One region of the Fenollaria sp. C0166D3 genome, then DNA from elsewhere that is predicted to be linked to it. Evidence: riboswitches for the same ligand, from Rfam matches in the RefSeq annotation. Region 1 holds a riboswitch; each other region holds the start of a gene.
What was found. A riboswitch is a leader RNA that binds a small molecule or an ion and turns the genes downstream of it on or off. The one in region 1 is predicted to bind cobalamin.
Positions count from the first base shown of each region.

Region 2: another riboswitch for cobalamin. It lies ahead of AC1EJ0_RS03700 (energy-coupling factor ABC transporter permease); the one in region 1 lies ahead of AC1EJ0_RS04630 (ABC transporter substrate-binding protein).
Region 3: another riboswitch for cobalamin. It lies ahead of AC1EJ0_RS03140 (sirohydrochlorin cobaltochelatase); the one in region 1 lies ahead of AC1EJ0_RS04630 (ABC transporter substrate-binding protein).

Region 1 is NZ_JBWPVU010000005.1:37,976-42,225, forward strand. It holds gene hydG ([FeFe] hydrogenase H-cluster radical SAM maturase HydG) at 1-686, shown strand, start outside; gene hydF ([FeFe] hydrogenase H-cluster maturation GTPase HydF) at 683-1,801, shown strand; adenosylcobalamin (AdoCbl) riboswitch at 2,457-2,576, shown strand; gene AC1EJ0_RS04630 (ABC transporter substrate-binding protein) at 2,626-4,170, shown strand; gene AC1EJ0_RS04635 (ABC transporter permease) at 4,204-4,250, shown strand, end outside.
Region 2 is NZ_JBWPVU010000004.1:41,502-45,751, forward strand. It holds gene AC1EJ0_RS03690 (CbiQ family ECF transporter T component) at 1-553, opposite strand, end outside; gene AC1EJ0_RS03695 (energy-coupling factor ABC transporter substrate-binding protein) at 569-859, opposite strand; gene AC1EJ0_RS03700 (energy-coupling factor ABC transporter permease) at 846-1,556, opposite strand; cobalamin riboswitch at 1,639-1,806, opposite strand; gene AC1EJ0_RS03705 (hypothetical protein) at 1,933-2,301, opposite strand; gene AC1EJ0_RS03710 (hypothetical protein) at 2,441-3,781, opposite strand; gene AC1EJ0_RS03715 (ArsR/SmtB family transcription factor) at 3,954-4,250, opposite strand, start outside.
Region 3 is NZ_JBWPVU010000003.1:146,454-150,703, forward strand. It holds gene AC1EJ0_RS03135 (pyridoxal phosphate-dependent aminotransferase) at 1-617, opposite strand, end outside; gene AC1EJ0_RS03140 (sirohydrochlorin cobaltochelatase) at 621-1,997, opposite strand; cobalamin riboswitch at 2,154-2,327, opposite strand; gene cbiB (adenosylcobinamide-phosphate synthase CbiB) at 2,518-3,477, opposite strand; gene AC1EJ0_RS03150 (cobyric acid synthase) at 3,458-4,250, opposite strand, start outside.

The DNA.
Region 1 (4,250 bases):
TAAATAACTACGAATACGACTTCGTGGGTCTTTTGATGCACGCAGAGCACCTTGAAGCGCGCTTCGGCGTTGGCCCGCACACCATTAGCGTGCCAAGAATCAGACCAGCTGACGACATAGATCCAGAGACTTTTGAAAACGCAATTAGTGATGATATATTTAAGAAAATAGTTGCCTGCATCAGAGTTTCTGTGCCATATACAGGCATGATTATATCGACAAGAGAGTCAATCGAGACAAGAGCTAAGGTCATAGACTTCGGTATCAGTCAAATCAGTGGCGGCTCGAAGACATCAGTTGGCGGCTACGCTACAGAGGAAGTCGCTGCAGCAGCTGATACAGAGCAGTTCTTCACATCAGACCAAAGAACGCTTGACGAGGTCGTTTCATGGTTAATGAATACAGGCCACATACCATCATTCTGCACAGCTTGCTACAGAGCAGGCAGAACTGGCGATAGATTTATGAGCCTTGTTAAAGCTGGACAAATAGGCAATATCTGTCAACCAAACGCACTTATGACACTTAAAGAATATCTTATGGATTACGCATCGCCTGAAACAAGGAAGAAGGGCGAAGCGCTTATTGAAAAAGAGATAGAAAATATTTCGCGTGACGACATCAAAGAGCTAGTTAGAGCAAATCTTAAGAAAATCGAAGAAGGCGAGAGAGACTTCAGACTATGATGGCGCGTTCATTACAAAAGCACGTTGTCATCGCAGGCAGAGTAAACGCAGGCAAGTCAACGCTTTTTAACTCCATAATGGGTTCAGACGCGGCGATAGTCTCGGAAGAGCGCGGTACGACAACAGATGCGGTTCGTAAATCCATCGAAGTGCCGGGACTTGGACCAGTCGTTTTTATTGATACGGCAGGCTTTGACGACGACACAGCTCTTTCAGCTGAGAGGCTAAAAAAGACGCACACCGAATTTAACAAGGCCGACGCCTTTATATATACCCTTGATAATGGTGATGAGGCTATTTTATCAGAGCTAAAAAAATACAATAAGCCTGTCATCAAAGTTATTATGGCAATCGATAGAGACGTGAGCTATGATAATGAAGATGCAATCGTTTATAGAGATGACTCATCACGCGAAGAAATATTTTCAGCGCTTAAAAAAGTTTTAGAAGTAAAGGAAGAATCATTATTAGCTGGCCTTGTTGATAGTGGTGCGACCATAGTTATGGTTATGCCGCAAGATGCAGCAGCGCCAAAGGGTAGACTGATCAAAGCGCAAGTCGAAGCGATAAGAGAAGCGCTTGACAAGGGCATGACAAGCATAGTCGTGGGTGACGAAAGGCTTGAAGAAGTGAGAGATAGATTTACTGACATCGACCTTGTGATCTGCGACTCAAGAGTTTTTAAGAAGGTTTACGAGATTTTTGGAAAGACTACAAAAGTCACTTCGTTCTCAGTACTTTTTTCGAAAATGAAGGGCGATATAGATTACTTTATCGAGTCCGCAAAGAAATTCGATACTTTTAAAGGCGACGAGAAGATTTTAATAGCCGAGGCTTGTACGCATCCGCCGCTAAATGAGGACATAGGCACAGTCAAGATACCCGCCATGCTTAAGAAACGCTTCGGCGATGGTTTGAAATTTACATTTACAAGAGCCGATGACTTTGATGATATAGGTGGCTATGATATTATTATTCATTGTGGGAGTTGTATGTTTAACAGGGCGCATTTAATGAGTAGGGTGCGTCAAGCGAAAGAGAAGGGTATTGCGATGACGAATTATGGGGTTACGATAGCCTATTTGCAAAATATATTAGATAGGATTTCGCATTAGACCAAAATTCTTATCAAAATCGCGCCTGAGGCTTGTTCGCTTTTCGGCAATGCTCGAGTACTCGCGTGTACGCTCCGCTTGCCTCAAAGCTCCACTTCGCCTCATCCATCGATTTTGCTTGAAGAATGACTTAAACTTAAAATTAAAATTTTAAGCTTAAGTCTTAGTTGATTCATCCGTAGTAAAAAACAGTTCTTTTATAAATTAATAAATACTTCTGTGGATACAATTAATTTTGTATCCATTTTTTATCGATACTATTTAGTGAGAAAAGTGATTTTCACGAGCGCAGCCTTCGGAATAAATTGCATTAATTTCTTAGCGCAGTGAGCCGCCCGTGGGCTCATTTAGTTGAGCGAAGCGAACGGATATGAGACCACAGGTGAGCAAGCTTAGAAATTAACAATTTATGTAGACGTAGCAAGCGAAGGAAAACACTTTTCGATGTGCAATTGTCAATTTGCCCCACTAAGCTGCGTGGAACAATCTTTTCGATGTGCAAGCTTAGAAATTATCAGTTTTCGTAGACTAGCAAGCGAAGGAAAACACTTTTCGATGTGAAATTGTCAAGATAGATACCCTATATGTATCTATTTTTATTTATACAAATACATTTTAATTGACTAAATGCGTGAAATGTAGTATAATAAGTGCGGATAGAATATAACAAGGAAGTAGGTTAGAGTCCTACACAGTGCCGCTACGGTATTTGCGATTAGCATAAGTCCGATACTTGTACTTTAGTTTTGCTCCGGTTCAGAGCAAGGCTAGTTTTTTTAGCACAGTTAATTCTATACTATAGTATATTAAAGGAGAAAGATTTTATGAAAAAAATTATTTTCTTGGCAGTCATCTTATCATTATTATTCACATTTGGCTGCAAAACTAACGACACAGGCGCAGACAAGAACGAAAAGACTGCCTCTGGCGAAAAAACAGAAACTACTGAAAAGTCTGATGTTAAAGAGATAACTGTTGGTCAAACTTGGGTTATTACAAGTGATGACCCACTTGATGGAGCAAACGGTTGGAGCATCACAAACCACGGCATCAGCGAGTACGTTTACACTCTTCAAGCTGATGGTACTTTAAAATCAAGATTTGTTAAATCAATCGAGGCTAAAGACGAGACTCACTTTACTGCTGAATTAAACGAAGGCGTTAAGTTTGCTGATGGCAGCCCAGTTGATGCTAAGGCATTTTGTGAAGCAATGAACATGATCATGGAAAACAATGAATTTGCTCGCGCTTCTGCTGGTAAGATCGTTTTCACTCCAGTAGAAGACTACAAAGTAGAGATACTTACTGAGCTACCTACAGTTAATCTTGAATCAATTTTCGCTGAGTGGACTAACGTTATGTTCAAGAAAGATGGCGACAAATACATCTTCACAGGCGCTTACAAGATTAAAGAGCTTAAACCAGGAGCTGAAGTAGTTTTAGAGAGAAACGAATATTACGATGGTTTTGAAAATAGACCTGAAACTGTTATTATCAAGGCTTTCAAGGACGGAAATGCGCTTAAGCTTGCTTATGAAAGCGGTGAAGTGGACCTAGCTTTCGGCCTTACAAACGATGTGGCTGTCGGTTTAAAGGACAAGGGCTTCAAAGCGCTTGATTACAATGCTGGATACCAATACTACTGCTTCTTAAATCTTAAGAGAGATCATTTAAACGACCTTCACTTCAGAAAGGCGCTTGACCTTCTTGTTAATAGACAAGAGATTATCGATGCACTTGGCGGAGGAGACATGCCTACAGGACTATTTGCCAAGAACTTCAGCTTCAATGGCGATCAAAAATTAACTTTTGATGTAGACAAGGCTAAAGAAGAATTTGCAGCTGCTGGCTACACTTATCAAGGCGACAAGCTTATGGACAAAAACGGAAATCCTGTTAAGCTTACTATATTAACATACTCAGCTAAACCAGATCTACCAGTTATTGGTCAAGTACTTGTATCTGATCTAGAACAAGTGGGTATAGAAGCAAGCGTTTCACTAGCTGACAGCATCGACGAAGAAGCTGCTAAGGGTAATCACGATATCTTATTATACGCTCAAAACCCAACAGCAAGCGGCAACCCACACTATTTCTTCGCTCAACACTTTAAGACAGACGCTGTTAAGAACCACAGCTACTATGCTAATGCTGAAGTTGATAAATTAATCGACGAACTTGGCGTAACAGCTGATATTGTTAAGAGAGACGAGCTTTCAAAAGAAATTCAAGCAAAGATCTATGAAGATCTTCCAATACTATATACAGTTGATCCGCACTGGTTTGTAATGCTTTCTGATAATATTAAGAATTATGAAATCTGGAACGGAGACTATTTTGTAACAAATCCAACACTAACAGTTAGATAAATGAAAGTCATAAACTTTTTTTGCAAATGGCTTTTGATATTCATAGTAGGCTCTCTAATCGCCTTTGGCATCGTTAGGCT
Region 2 (4,250 bases), on a different contig from region 1:
TATTGATAAAGCCAAACTTTATCTCAAGCGAATTGATATTGGTTTGAGCCTCTTCTATGATGATGAAGATGAAGCGATAAATCAGCATAAACAGCTCTATAAAGACATTTGGTAGATGCATGGCCTTAAAAACTTTTATGATGTCGACCATGGGTGTCGTTACACTTAGGAAGATGACCGAAGAGGTCGCCGCAAGAGATCTCATGAAAACTCTGAGAAATAGCATCTCTTGCCCCTCAATCACTCCAAAGTAGCCGCCAAAAATCTTTATCGAGTAGGAAAAATGATTTTCCTTTGAAAAACCTATAACCAAAAATATCGTTCCTAATAAAATAAATATAAGCGGAACTTTGATAAATGATATGACGTTTCTCAATTTAAACTTTGCACATGTGAGCTCCAAAATTATTATTAATAAAAATATGGATAAATTTACGTATATATTGTCTAGTCCTATGGCCAAAACAAGCATAAGTAAGGTGAATAAAAATTTGTATCCCGCCTTAACATGCCTTAAGCCGTTCGTATAGGCAAACTGATCAATGAGTAGCAATCTTTTTTAGCTCCTTTATTTGCTTTCTTTTTTGCTTGCAGCGCCCTTCCAGCTGCCAATGATGTAGCCTATAGCTCCAGCACCGATAGCTGCTTGAAGGCCAAATAACAAGGATTCAACTTCGCCCGATGGTGGTTCCCAAAGGGATTCAAACCATGGTTCATAGTCTGGGTTTAAGGCTTCAATTTGTTCGCTTGCTGCGTCATCAGATCCACCATATTCCCCTTGAACAAAGATTAATGGCGTAACAACTAATAAAATCGCTAGGATAATTAATATCCAGTTAGTCTTTTTAGATTCCTTCATTTTTAAGTACCCCCTCACCTTTGTATCTAACCATAAGGTTAACAACTACAACAGTTAATAAGCCTTCAACTATAGCTATAGGTACTTGAGTAACAGCAAATATCGATAAGAACTTGCCTAGAGCCGCACCAAAGCCTATGCCTTCGTGATAAACTATAGCAAGTTGAGTCGCAGTGATAACGTAAGTGAATAAGTCACCAAGTGTTGCTGCTAAAAATACTGCCACGCTTCTGTTTTTGTTTTTTAGTAATTGATAGATGGCAAAAGCTAAGAAAGGTCCAGCTATGGCCATAGAGAAAGTATTAGCACCTAAAGTAGTTAGACCACCGTGAGCTAATAACAATGCTTGGAATAGTAAAACAATTAAACCTAAAACAGATGTTTGAAGTGGTCCAAATAGTATAGCACCTAGACCAGTACCTGTTGGGTGTGAGCAACTACCTACTACTGAAGGGATCTTCATAGCAGATAATACGAAGATAAAGCCACCTGCAAGTGCAAGTAGAACCTTCTTTTCGTTTGAATCAGAGCCTTTTGCAATTTTTCTAATACCAAGTATGATAAATGGTAGTGATATTAGTCCCCAGATTATGCACCACTCTTTAGGAAGGTAACCTTCCATGATGTGCATTGCGTAAGCGTCTGCGGATAATAAAATTAGCGAAAGACCCATGAGAATGAAATTTTTCTTCCTCATAAATTATTCCTCCTTTTATTTTCCTACGCAAAGACTCCTTTTAAAAATCAGATTGATTTAGAAAAGAACCTCTCTTTGCCGAAGGTATTTCTTGATAAAGTAAGGTTTTCCGGCTAGCGCTTTAAGCCCTTGTAAACGCCTTCCCATTATTAAACGAATAACAGTGACTTAAGTGTTTACTCAGTATGCGCCAACGGCAGCGGCGACTGCGTTTTTTAAACTTCCCTTAAACAGTATCAATATGATTATATCACTACAGATTGTAAAATGCAAGGCAATAAGCACATATAAAATAATATAAATAAGTATAGTAGATGGACTTTTATAAAAAAGAAAGAGTGGCATCGAGCTACCCCTTCTTCGTACGAATCCTTATTTACTTGTTTCTTTTAACTTCTCCAGCGTATGTTACTAAGGTATCCTTAGTTCCGTCTGAATAGTTAACTACTGATGTTCTTAGAACTTTAATCATACCAGAGTAATTATCATCTTCATAATAGTATGTGTTATTGAACTTAGCTCCAAAAGGAACCGCTAAGCTCGCTACTACAGATTTTGTTTCACCGCCTGGCAAAGACTTATTAAATTGATAATTAAGTCCTCTCTTTTGATTAGCTATAGAGTTAACTAGGACATCATAGTTGGCACCGTCGTGGTGATGCTTCATGCTTGCTGCATTAGCTGGGCTAATAGCTGCGCTTAGTAGAAGCAATACAGTCATGACAATGGCTAGTGACTTCTTCATACTTCCACCTCCCTTTGTGTAGACAGTAATTACTATCTTTACTATAGTATATCAGATATATAGTAAAGAAAGAGTAACAAAAGAGTAACAATTTGTGAGAGATGAAAAAAGGAGAGCTAATTGCCCTCCTTTGATTAAACTAATTAAATTCTTTTGTAATGGCTACACTATGATAAGACTCGCCGCGATCACTTACTGACCAAACACCTACATAAGAAACTTTGGAAGCATTGTCTCTATATATTACTTGATATTCTGTATCGTCAAGGTCAGTCAAATTTATTTTAAAAATCTTTTTACCTACATTATTAGCATTAAAATTAAATTGCTTAATAAACTTAAGCTCTTCATCAACATAATATTTACAAGTTTTTTCTTCTAAGCCATATTGATTACTTGATAAATTATATGCCTTATCATAAAACGCCCTATTATATAGAGCTTGTCCATCGCATCTAACGAAGTCATTGCTTATAGAAAGAGCTCTGTCAAAATAATTTCTCGCTTTTGCATCTAATTTTTTATATGAATCTTCTGTATAAGACCTGCTAAGTTCAACATCTACGCCAAGATTGTTTCCAGCGTAAGTGTCATCTCCATTTACAGGTAGCTCCCTAAATAGTGACAATACTAGACTTGCTCCTTGATCGTATATAAACTCATATCTTGTACGCTCATGTGAACCAGTGTTTTCTATACTCTTTTTGATTTCTTTGTAATCAGAAGCTAAGTCAAATCCAAGCGTTTTAGAGTGCTCCCAAGCCTTGCTACTTAATCCGTGGAAGTAATTAGCATAGTCATGAAGCTCGTCCCAACCAAGTGCTAGCTGCATCGCTTCTTTACAAAGCTTAGCATCATCTTTAATAAGGGCTTCACGGTACTTAATAATACCGGCTAATTCATCTTCATCACTAATCTTGCTATCTTTATTATCTTTATTATCTTTATTATCTTTGTTTTCTTTATTTGCTTCATTGTTTTTTACTTCACCATTGCTATTTAAAATTATGGTTTCAGTTTTGGCATCATAGTCAACGCCAAGACCTATTAAAGAAGCTAAGTCCCTAAGCTGAATGTAGTTATACCTATCTATAACGGCTGTTTTAAGTTCTTTTTCTTCACCATTAACAAGGATTTTCTTTGACTCGACAAATGCTTTTGCCTTTGCATTTTTAATAGCTACTAAATCTCCTTCCAATTTAGTGTAGCTATTGTCAAGATATATCATTACGAGCTCTTTCTCTTTGTCGTATCCTACACTGAATTGACAGTTTTTTCCATTTAACAGAGCCGCTACATCTCTTAGTTTTAGGTAGTTATAACGCTCTACAGTATATGAGCCAACCATAACTTCTTCACCATCAAGAATAATCTTTTTAGTGTTTTTAGTCGCATCAACAGTCTTAGGCTTAGCAAATGTGCTTGGCATAAATGTTATTAGCATGAGCATTGCTAATAGTAATGAAATTTTCTTCTTCATAATAAGTCCTCCTCTTGTTTATTGTGATAAATCAATTATAAAACAATTCACTATATAATTCAAGAGATTATTTAATTTTTAAGTATAAATAAGTCATAATTGTCTACAAAAGATAAATTATATCTTTATAAATAAAAAAAATCTGCCACCATTTCAGTGACAGAAAATATATCTATTGAACTTTTTCTTTTGCGTGCTCCAAGCCTTGTTTATACAGCATCAAAACGTGTTCGTCATCAAGTGAGTATATCAGTGCCTTGCCATCTCTCTCGTACTTAACTAGGCCAAGGTTTCTTAATATCCTTAAGTGGTGACTAACAAGTGGCTGTGTCATGTTTAGCGCGTATGAAAGGTCTGTAACGCACATCTCGCTTAAGCTTAGCGCGTGTATTATTTGTATTCTTGAAGGCTCGCTAAGCGCTTTCATAATGTCTGCAAGTTTCTCAACTATCTTATAGTCGATGACATC
Region 3 (4,250 bases), on a different contig from region 1:
CCAAAGCGCACCCCTGGCAAAGCAAAGGTTTTAGTCATAGCTCTTACAATAATCACGTCCTCACCCTTAAATAATTTTATGCTGTCATAATCATGCAGAGTAAACTCAATAAAGGCCTCGTCAAGTAAAAGTGTCGCTCCATACTCTTTACAAATTTCTTGTGCCTTAATTAGCTCTTCCTTCTTAAGCAATCTGCCATTAGGATTATTTGGGTTAGTGAGGATTAGTAGGTCGCCCTTCTTCAAGACGTTTAATTCGTCAAAATCAATTTTAAAATCCTTATAATTTATTCTAATCAATTCTTTTTTGTAAACACTAGCTCTAAGCTCGTACTCATAGAACGATGGGTCAAAAATAACCACTCGACCTGCCCTGTGTATCGCCTTGTCAATTATCTCTATAGACCCATTGCCCAGGATAATATTAGACGCATCACAAGCCAAGTAAGTGGCTACATTATCTATCGCTTCTCTTGCCTTAATGTCGGGATAAACATTAACATGGTCAAAGTCATCTCTGATAAAGGAGAAAAGTCTTTCGTTCATATTAAATACGTTAATGTTAGAGCTGAAATCTATGAGTTTTTTGTCATAATCATAAAAATTGGCTCCGTGCATAATTTACTTCCTTTTCTTTAAGTAAAATAACGAGATATAGTCGTTATCCTTGCGTATTTCTTCCTCATCTGTTAGATACATTTCGTTTGGCATCGATATTCTCTTAAAATATTCTGCTTCGTAAGTATCTTTAAGCTTTAAAACGGCTTCTTTATTAAGTGTTCCCTTAAGTATAACAGCTCTGTCTGGTTTTGCCGCTTCAACAAGCTCTGTATTGTCGCTTATCACAAGGCTCTCGCCCTTTTCAATAAGCGGCTCAAGGTTCATGGCAGTCAGTGCAACAAAGGATGGCATGCCATTTACTAAATTTATATTTATCTTCTTATCAAGTATCTTTGTTAGATTCATAGGTGTCGAAAAAACTGCCGCATCGCCTATAGTTACGAAACTTACGTCTCTATACTCAGCTAAAGCCTCTTCTAGTTTAACTTTTAAATCATTATATAAAGCTTCGTTAGCACTTTTCATATCAAAAGGCATCTTGATGATTGGCTTGTCACCAATGTAGCTCATAACTGTGTCAAGAGCAAGATTACGGCCTCTGTTATCAAGAACAAAGACAGCATTGGTATTCTTTAAAGTAAGTATAGCCTTGACAGTTAATAAGTCTTCATCGCCAGGTCCTACGCCAACTATGTTTAGTAGCGGCTCTTCCATCGCCTTAACTTTTTCTATACAGTCATTTAATATATACTCCTCTTCGCCAAGACCTTTATCAATAAGTTTTACTTCATAACCAAGCTTTTCTAGTCTTGTCTTGATTGAGTCTTCATCGTCAGGAGCAATATCTTCAAGCATGTGAACGCCTGAAACTAACATGAATGGCCTTAGATATAAAGTTTTTGTATCTTTAGCTAAATTTTTAATTACGCTTTCAAGATCAAGCTCGCCCTCAATGCTCATCATGTGATACTTATCATTGTGCGCTCTGAATGCTTCGTCAATGTCTTCATATATCCTATCGGCAACATGATAAGTGCCATGACCAACATAGATAAATTCTTCGCCTTCATTTAATTTTTGGGCTGTCATGCCATCAATAAGCTTAGCTATATCCTTGCTATTGCTGATAAATGGAGTAGTAAGCCTGTTAGAAACATCTTTAAGCTTCTTATACTCTTTTCCTGGAATGATGTTTGTCGAAACGACTCTTATGTCCTTGTATCCAGCCTCTTTAAGCTTCTTAATAGCTTCGCACTCATCATCAAAAGACATGCCCTTCTTTTCAAGTATCCTCTTAACTATCCTTGAAGTGAAGCATACTTTTACATCGCAGTCCTTAAATTCATTTTTAAAGCCATTAACAAATTTGTCAATAACTCTTTCGTGTTCCCTAAGCCTTGTTGTGCCAAAGAAACTTAATAATATTGCCTTTTTCATATGACCCTCCATAATATGTACTCGAGAGAAAAGGAAAAATAGGAGAAGCGCGCCCTTTTCTCTCGCCGGTTTTTGGAATAAAAAAATCCTTGAATAGGGGTTTCAAGGATATAAAACATACATATTGAGTAAGTTTTTCCTTCCCACCGAAGAAGTAACTTTATACGAACGTTCTTAAGATATCCTGACTTATAGCTCAACCTTGTCTAAACCTTCCCAGTTTCCCAGTGGCATACTTAGACTCGTCACTATTTACAGTAGCGGGGGCTGTCTTGGACTTACACCAAGTTCCCTTATCAAACATTCAAAAATTACATCTATATGATATCATATATGTAAATATTTTTCAAGTGAATTAAAAAATATTTATTAATTTTCTTTTTCGTGATTCAAAACACGGACAAAGGCATTTGAGTGCTATATAATATCAACATACTTTTCAAAAAATAATTTCCTAAAAATTTAGCTTACAAAAAAATGCACAGATGTAAAACGATTGTTTTGACATAAGTGCATTTTTTTATTTTAATATTAATTTTAAATATATAGCTGCGATTACTATGACTAATAAGGCTAGTGCCTTATACATCGCCCTTATGGTGAAGTAGACGCCATTTGTATTCACTTCGCCATCTAAGTCGCCAATATATGGTTTATCGACTATCTTAGAAAAATATTTATGTGGTCCGCCTAAACGAATTTTTAAGAGGCCCGCTATAGGAGCTTCAAGGAAGGCGCTATTTGGACTTGCGTGTGCATATCTATACTTAAAAAACGTTCGACACGCGTAGGCAATGTTTTTATTAAAGATGTTCGTGATTAGTATTAGAATCGCGCTTAATCTTGCTGGCACTAGATTGACCAGGTCATCTATCTTTGCTGCGAAAAAACCAAGATCACCATATTTTTCATTCTTGTAGCCCCACATCGAGTCCATGGTATTAATGAATTTATAAACCAGTCCAAGTGGTGTATATATCGCGATATAGATAAGCGGCGCGATAACGCCATCTGAAGTATTTTCAGCGACTGTTTCAATAGTCGCTTTAAGTATCTCTTCTTCACTTAATTCGCTTGTGTCACGGCCAACTATGTAGGAGAGCCTCTTACGGCCTCTCTCTAGCGAATGGCCTAGCTCTTTTACGACCATATCTGCCTCGAAGTGAAGTGAGCGTGCGGCTAGGCAGACGTAGACCATGTATGAAGTGTAGATTAGATACAAATATTTATTGATCTTAAATAATATTATTGCCAAGTATCCGAATAAAAAGGCAAGGCTCATGTTGAAGAGTACTGCTACTAAGCCAAGTACTTTCAAAAAGCCGCCTCTTGCCCCTGTCCTTCGAATTAATTTTTCTTCAAAGCTAATGACATTACCCATGACTTTAACTGGATGAAAAAAGTTATATGGGTCCCCTAAGATCAAATCAAGCGCCACACCTATTAGTATGGCGATGAGTTTATAAGCCAAGTATTGCATTTAACTTATCTATATCGATGGATTTTGCGAAGACATCAGCTAGTCTATCGATCTCATTATTCATCGCGTCGTGCTCTGCCATGTGAGCGTTGACGGCCTTTTCATAATCGTGAAGCGAGTCCTCGTCCGCTATCTCAAGCTTTGTATATGGCACTATGCCAAGACAGTCAAGACCTGTTAGCTCGTGAAGTTTTTTTATGCCTTCATCAAGTAGGCTCGCATCGCCCCTAAACTTGTTGATGATGTAGCCCTTTATTCTTGATCTATCTTTTTCGTCAAGTATCATGTATGTGCCGTAGATTGAAGCAAAGACGCCGCCCTTATCTATATCTGCGACTATAATTGCGTTACTATCAGCAAGTTCAGCCATGCCAGTATTAACGAAATCATCCTCAAGTAAATTTATCTCAGCTGGTGAGCCGGCTCCTTCTATAATCATGACATCATATTTTTTTTCAAGCTCTTCAAAAACTTCTTTAACCTTAGCTTTTAGTTCTTTCTTAATCGAGTAGTACTCCTTTGTATTCATGTGCTTATATAATTTGCCAAGCACATAGACGTCGCTACCTGTATCTGACGATGGCACTAGAAGTATCGGGTTCATGTACTCGTCCGCCTCTATGCCAGCAGCGTAGGCTTGTATTGCTTGTGCGTTACTAATCAGCTTTCCGTCTTGTAGCTTAAATGAGTTTCTCGACATGTTTTGTGATTTAAACGGACATACCTTGTAGCCCTTGTCTCTGTAGTAGCGGCACATAGCAGTCGCTATCGTC